DNA from 2 places in the Desulfurispora sp. genome. Region 2 is predicted to be linked to the other one. Evidence: riboswitches for the same ligand, from Rfam matches in the RefSeq annotation. Region 2 holds a riboswitch; the other holds the start of a gene.
What was found. Region 2 has a riboswitch for glycine ahead of gcvT (glycine cleavage system aminomethyltransferase GcvT). Riboswitches for the same ligand answer to the same signal wherever they lie in the genome.

Region 1: another riboswitch for glycine. It lies ahead of ACUVTU_RS12160 (alanine/glycine:cation symporter family protein); the one in region 2 lies ahead of gcvT (glycine cleavage system aminomethyltransferase GcvT).

The regions. Positions count from the first base shown of each region.
Region 1 covers NZ_JBRAJI010000057.1:9,256-12,640, reverse strand. Annotated here, with positions in the region: gene ACUVTU_RS12160 (alanine/glycine:cation symporter family protein) at 84-1,448, opposite strand; glycine riboswitch at 1,612-1,699, opposite strand; gene ACUVTU_RS12155 (GAF domain-containing protein) at 1,967-3,385, shown strand, end outside.
Region 2 covers NZ_JBRAJI010000027.1:26,654-30,038, reverse strand. Annotated here, with positions in the region: gene gcvPA (aminomethyl-transferring glycine dehydrogenase subunit GcvPA) at 1-184, opposite strand, end outside; gene gcvH (glycine cleavage system protein GcvH) at 203-586, opposite strand; gene gcvT (glycine cleavage system aminomethyltransferase GcvT) at 1,018-2,124, opposite strand; glycine riboswitch at 2,520-2,626, opposite strand; gene ACUVTU_RS08450 (glutamine--tRNA ligase/YqeY domain fusion protein) at 2,819-3,385, opposite strand, start outside.

The DNA of each region.
Region 1 (3,385 bases), on a different contig from region 2:
AGAGCGTTTTTCTGCAGCTTTGTTCAGGCATCAGGAATCTGCTCTATTATTTTCCGACGACCGACGTCCAACATTGATAAACGCTACATGGGCAGGCTGCTACCCTGCTCCCGCTGGCGCAGGGCGATGAAGTCTTTAGTCTCCTTAACCACCACACCGCTCAAAGCCAAAAGGCCAATCAGGTTGGGCACCGCCATCAGGCCGTTTAACACGTCGGCCAGGTTCCACACCAGGGGCAGCTTGACCGTGGTGCCCACAAAGACCGCAATCACCCACAGCCAGCGATAGGGCAGGAGCACCCGGCTGCCCAGCAGATACTGGGCGCACTTTTCGCCGTAATAGGCCCAGCCCAGCACAGTGGAATAGGCGAACAGGATGATGCCAATGGCCACAATATATTTGCCCACGCCGGGCAGGCCGGTTTCAAAGGCCAGGGTGGTGAGCTTGGCCCCGGTTTCGCCCGAGGACCAGACATTGGTGATGGCCAGCACCAGGCCGGTGATGGAGCAAACCACAATGGTGTCCAGGAAGGTACCGGTCATGGAGACCAGGGCCTGCCGGCCGGGGTGGTCGGTCCTGGCCGCGGCGGCGGCAATGGGCGCGCTGCCCAGGCCGGCCTCGTTGGAGAAGACGCCCCGGGCCACTCCGTAGCGCAGCGCCATCATTACTGTGGCGCCGGCAAAACCGCCGGCGGCGGCTTGGCCGGTAAAGGCCGCTTTGAGAATCAGAGCAATGGCTGCGGGCAAAAGGTTAATGTTCATGATGATAATAATCAGTCCGCCGGCAATGTAGAAAACCGCCATAATGGGCACCAGAAAACCGGTAACCCGGCCGATGCTCTTGATCCCGCCGATGATTACCAGGGCGGTGAACACGGCCAGCACCAGGCCGGTGATCCACATGGGCAGGCCAAAGGTGCCGTGCATGGCTTCGGCCACCGAGTTGGACTGCACCATGTTGCCAATGCCAAAGCCGGCTATGGCTCCAAACAAAGCAAAGAGGGCCCCCAGCCATTTTAAACCCATGCCCCGGGCGATGAAGTACATGGGGCCGCCGGCCATTTCGCCGTTTTCATCCACTACCCGGTATTTGACGGCTAAGATAGCCTCGGAATACTTGGTGGCCAGACCCACCAGGGCGGTGACCCACATCCAGAACACCGCGCCCGGCCCGCCCAGGGCCACGGCGGTGGCCACGCCGGCGATGTTACCCGTGCCGATGGTGGCGGCCAGGGCGGTCATCAGGGCCTGGAAGTGGCTGACATCGCCCTGGGACTTCTGATCCTGGTGGCGGGAGAAGGCCAGTTTTAAGGCGTAAGGCAACGCGGTGAAGCTGTAGAAGCCCAGGCGCAGGGTGAGGAAGAGGCCTGTCCCCACCAGCAGCACCAGCATGGGCGGCCCCCAGACGATGCTGCCGGCCTTGTCCAGAAAGGCCATGATTTTGTCCATGTGTTCAATGTTCCCCCTTTTTCTTCAGTGTACTGGTTGATGAAATAAAAACAATAAAAAATTCGGCAATGGGGGGGTATCCCGGTAGCTTACCCTTATTCACCTCCCCAATATTTTGCCGGGTCTGGGCGGGGCAAATAAAAAACAGAGCCTTCCCCGGTGGGGTAATGGCTCTGTCCTTTTACCTGAGAGATTTACTCCTTCGGTGTCCCGCGCCGCAACCGGGCAGGGAGCTCTCCAGAGGGGTGTCAGCGGCAGTAGGCTGGCCTGAAAGTTTCACGGGCACCATCCCCTGTGATGCCGGCTTGCTTCTTCGGCGTTCCCCAGCCAGGGGAACTCTCCTGCCTGCTTCATCCACCATTAATATGCCCTTGTGTCTAAATTATACTTCGTGTCAGATAATTATTGCAATAACCAAAATTGAGCGTTTTGGCTGGAAGGTTGAAGGTAATTTTGATATGATTTAACATAATCAGGTATTCGGAGATTAAGGTGAAGCTGGAAAAAGGTGATACAGATTGTTAAACCAGTCCCTGGTGGAACAATTGCTGCGGCGCAATCTGCAGCTGGAGATTATCTGCCAGATTGCCCGTTCGGTGACCGTGAATACCCCCTTCACCGAACTGCTGGACAGTGTAACCGGGCGGCTCAGGCAGGTGGTCAGCTATGATCTGCTCAGTTTTTGTTTGCTGCAGCAGGGGCGGCTGGTGATTCACAGCGGTGTGCCCCGCAACACTCCGGTGCTGTATGAGGGCTGGGTGCTGGACCGGGCCGATTCCCTGCCCTGGCGGGTGATTGAAAACCGGCGCGCTCTGCGGGTGGAGGATGTGCAGCTGCCGCCCGGCTATGCCGAAAGCGGGGACCTGGCCGTGCTGGGCATCCGGGCGGTGGTGATTGTGCCGCTGGTGGTGCGGGAGCGGGTGCTGGGGACGCTCAACCTGGGCAGCTGCCGGCCAGGCATGTATAACCGGGATGACGAGGCCTTTTTGCAGCAGGTGGCCGACCAGCTGGCCCTGATCTTGGAAAACGCCCGCCTGTACAGCCGGGCGGTGCGCTTGAAAGAGCGCTGGCAGGAGAGCTTTCAGCTGGCCCGGCGTCTGGCCCGCCAGGCCCGGCGGCGCAATGTGCAGCTGGAGGCGGCGGGAGGTCTTTCCCGCAGTATTACTGTGCAGATGTCCTTTCAGGACATGGTCAAAGAGGTGGCCCTGCGCCTGGGGCAAATGGTGCCCCATGATTTGCTCAGTTTTTGCCTTTTAGAGGAAGGACGGCTGGTGATCAAGGCCGGGCTGCCGGCCGGGCAGACCCTGCTGGCCGAAGGAACCGTGCTGGAACTGGCGGACAGTGTGCCCGGCCGGGTGGTGCGGGAAGGGCGGCCGGTGCTGCGGCGGGATATTACCGCCGTGGGCGGGGCTTACCGGGAGGACGCCGATCTGGCCCGCCTGGGGATCCGGTCGGCCGTGGTGGTGCCCCTGGCCCTGCAGGGACAGGTGATCGGCACGCTCAATCTGGGCAGCCGGCAAAAGCAGGCCTTTGACCGGGAGGATGTGCTTCTGCTGCAGCTGCTGGCCGATCACCTGGCGGTTTGTCTGGAAAACAGCCGCCTTTTCCAGCGGGAAAGCCATCTGCGCCAGGCCTGGGTGGCTACCTGCCGGGCGGTGGCCGACGCTCTGCTGGTGCTGGACGGGCAGTGCCGGGTGGTGCGCTGCAACGCGGCCTATGAGCGCATGCGCCGGCATTTTCCCGGCCGGGGGGAGCAGGTGTGTTTCTGGCCGGCCGGGTTGGAGGGGGGCTGTCCGGTGGCCCGGGTGCGGGCTACCGGCCGGACGGTGCGGCAGCGGGTGCACTGGCCGGGGGAGATGGTCTGGGAACTGGCCGTATCCCCGGTGACTGGTGTCGAAGAAAAAGAGGCCGGAGGGCAGGAAGTGGTGCTGACCATA
Region 2 (3,385 bases):
TGTTCTTGTCGGCCAGGGCGGCCAGTTCGCGCTGCAACTGCAGCGGATCGCGCCGCTCCTCCAGCTGCAGTTCTCCCTGGATTTTCAGCTGCTCCGGAATATCGGCAAAAAGTTCGTCCAGGCTGCTCAGGCCCAGTTCGGCCAGCATTTGCTGCTGCACCCGGGGCGGGTTGGGGACATACATGGCCTTTACCCCCTTCGCTTATTCCTGTTCCCGGCAAAAGGCTTCGTACCCGGCGGCATCCATAAGTTCGTTCAGTTCGGCGGGGTTTTCCAGCCGCAGGCAGGCAATCCAGGCCCCGTAGGGGTCGCTGTTTAATAGCTGGGGCTGGCCTTCCAGCTCGCTGTTCACCTGCTCCACCGTGCCGCTCACCGGCGTGTGCATGTCGGCCACGGCTTTAACCGATTCGATAACGCCGATGACCTCGTTGGCGGCAAAGCTACTGCCCACGGCCGGCAGTTCCACGTAGACCACGTCGCCCAGGTGGTGCTGGGCGTGGTCGGTGATGCCGATGTAGGCCAGATCGCCTTCCACCCGCACCCATTCGTGTTCGCGGGAGTAGTACAGTCCTTCTTTTACTTGCATGGGGGATTCCTCCTTGCTTTTGTAATGGTATGTATTGCTGCCACGCTGATACGGGCGATTGATAGCGACTGCGCATCCCGTGCTCGCCCGAACGGCGCACCGGGCAGCAGCAGCGGCTCGGCCGCGGGCGGCAATCGCTACCGGTGAGGATGTGCAACGCTCGCCCGAACGGCGCACTGTAGCGAGGTTGTAACATTTTCCTGGCGCGCATGTGCAAAAGCGAGCCCGTGGCGTAGCACCGGCGAACGACACTCAGCGCAGCGACGGTTACGAGACCGGAGGGCCGGACATGGATGTCCGGCCCAGCCCCAGTTGAGCCAGGATGGCGAATCTGGGGCGGTCCGGTCGAGTCCGTCGCCAGCCGTAGTGCCGTCCGGTGCGGAGCGATCGGGCGAGCGTTGCACATGCGCACCCGGAGACAGCAACAAATACTACTTCCCCCGCCGGTTAAAGGGCGGCAGGAAAATGCCCCGCTCCAGGCGGGCCTTGATGCCACGGCCGCGCACCACAATTTCCAGCGTCTCGCCCGGCCGGTCGCACTCGCTCTCCACCAGGGCCAGAGCGATGAATTTGTCCAGGGTGGGCGCATAGCCCCCGCTGGTAACGCGGCCCACTTCGAGCCCCTGGCAGCGCACCGGGTAACCGGCGCGGGGGATGCCCTTTTCCAGCGTGACCAGTTCTACCAGCCGCCGCGCCGGTCCGGCCGCTTTTTCGGCCTGCAGGGCGGCCCGGCCGATAAAGTCGCCCTTGTCCAGCTTGACAAAGTATCCCAGCCCGGCCTCAAGGGGCGTAATATCCGGTCCCAGTTCGTGGCCGTACAGGGGCAGTTTGACCTCCAGGCGCAGGGTGTCCCGTGCCCCCAGGCCGGCCGGCACCACAGCCTCGCCCCCGGCGGCCAGCAGCGCTTCCCACAGGGCAGCAGCCTTTTCCGGCGCCACATAGAGCTCAAAGCCGGGCTCACCGGTGTAACCGGTGCGCGAGAGCAAACAGGGGATGCCCGCTACCATTGCCTGCGGGTAAAACCAGTAGTATTTCAAAGCGGCCAGGTCTTTGTCCGTCAGGGGCTGCAGGATTTTTTCCGCCCGCGGACCCTGCAGGGCCAGCTGGGCGTACTGGTTCGACATATCCCGGATTTGCACCCCGGGACGGGCGTGTTGCTCCAGCCAGGCCAAATCCTTGGCCGTGTTGGCCGCGTTGACCACCAGCAAATACTCCTCCGGCCCCAGCTTGTAAATTAGTATGTCGTCCACCACACCGCCGTCTTCATAACACAAAAGCGAATAGCAGATCTGCCCCCGGGCCAGGCGGGCCACATCGTTGGTGGTCATGTACTGCAAAAACTCCCCGGCCTGCGGCCCGCTGACCATGATCTCGCCCATATGGGAAACGTCGAACAGGCCGGCCTTCTCCCGCACCATTCTGTGCTCGTGAATAATGCCGCTGTACTCCACCGGCAAAAGCCAGCCGGCAAAGTCCACCATTTTGCCGCCGTGCTTGAGGTGCATGTCGTAAAGGGGGGTTTTTCTGGCTTCCGGCATCATTATTACTCCCTTCCAAAACGCTACTAACCTTTATTGCGCTACTGGTATCCATACGCGTGCGGCTGGCAATAAAATCGCAGTTTTCCATCTGGTGTTAGTTTATCCCTTTCTCTCCCCTTAACTCCTCCGGCCAACCCCCATATCCCACCTCCACCCGCACTTTCTGCATCGTCCGCCTTCCTGCCGCCACCTGGCCGGCTGTGCTGTCTGAATGCCGCAAAAAATAAAACAGAGCAAAGGCAATCCACTGTTGCCTTTGCTCTGTTGATCTACCTGAGAGATTCACCCTTTTGCCACTGTGCCTCGCCCGGCAACACCCTGCTCCCACGGATCTGGCACGCTGCAAAAGCGTTTGCTCCTTCGGCGCCGCCCGGAGCGGCTTTCCAGAGCTGTGTCGGCAGGCGATCCTTTTACCTGAAAGTTTCTCCGCCGCCCCGGCCGGGCGCGGATTACATCTTCGGTCCGGGCGCCAGGCACCCGCTTCTCTCGCCTGCTTCATTCACCTGCTTTATTCAGTTGAGCGCAGGGTTTATCCCTGCCGGTGTTGCCCTCATGTTAGCACAGAAGATTGTTACCCGTCAATATATTTCTAAATATTTTGCAATTACCATAATGCACCGGCTACCTGCACCAATGGAGGTACGCTTGCCCGGCCCGGCCGCCAGCGCTTTGTCCCGAACGACAGCAAAAATTATTTGCCCCCCTGCTGTATTTTGGCCCAGGAGTCTTTTAAGGAAACGCTGCGGTTGAACACCGGGCAGCCCGGGCGGCTGTCCGGATCTACACAGAAAAAGCCGTGGCGCAGGAACTGGTAGTGGCTGCCCGGCGCGGCCTGCTGCGCCGCGGGCTCCAACAGGCAGTTTTCCAGCACCTCCAGCGAACGGGGATTTAATGCGGCGGTGAAGTCGCCCTCGGCCACCTCTTCCGGGTTTTCCTGCGTGAACAGGTGATCATACAGGCGCACTTCGGCGGGCACCGCGTGGACGGCGGACACCCAGTGCAGCGTGCCCTTCACCTTGCGGGCATCGGCCTGGGGCGTGCCGCTTTTGGTTTCCGGGTCGTAAGTGCAGCGCAGCTCGATAATTTCCCCCGTGGCCTGGTCCTTGATCACCTGATCGCATTTGATGATGTAGGCGTGTTTTAAGCGCACTTCCCGGCCGGGGGCCAGGCGGAAGAACTTTTTGGGCGGATCTTCCATAAAGTCGTCCCGCTCAATGTAAATGATTCGGGAAAAGGGCAACTGCCGCGTGCCCAGGGC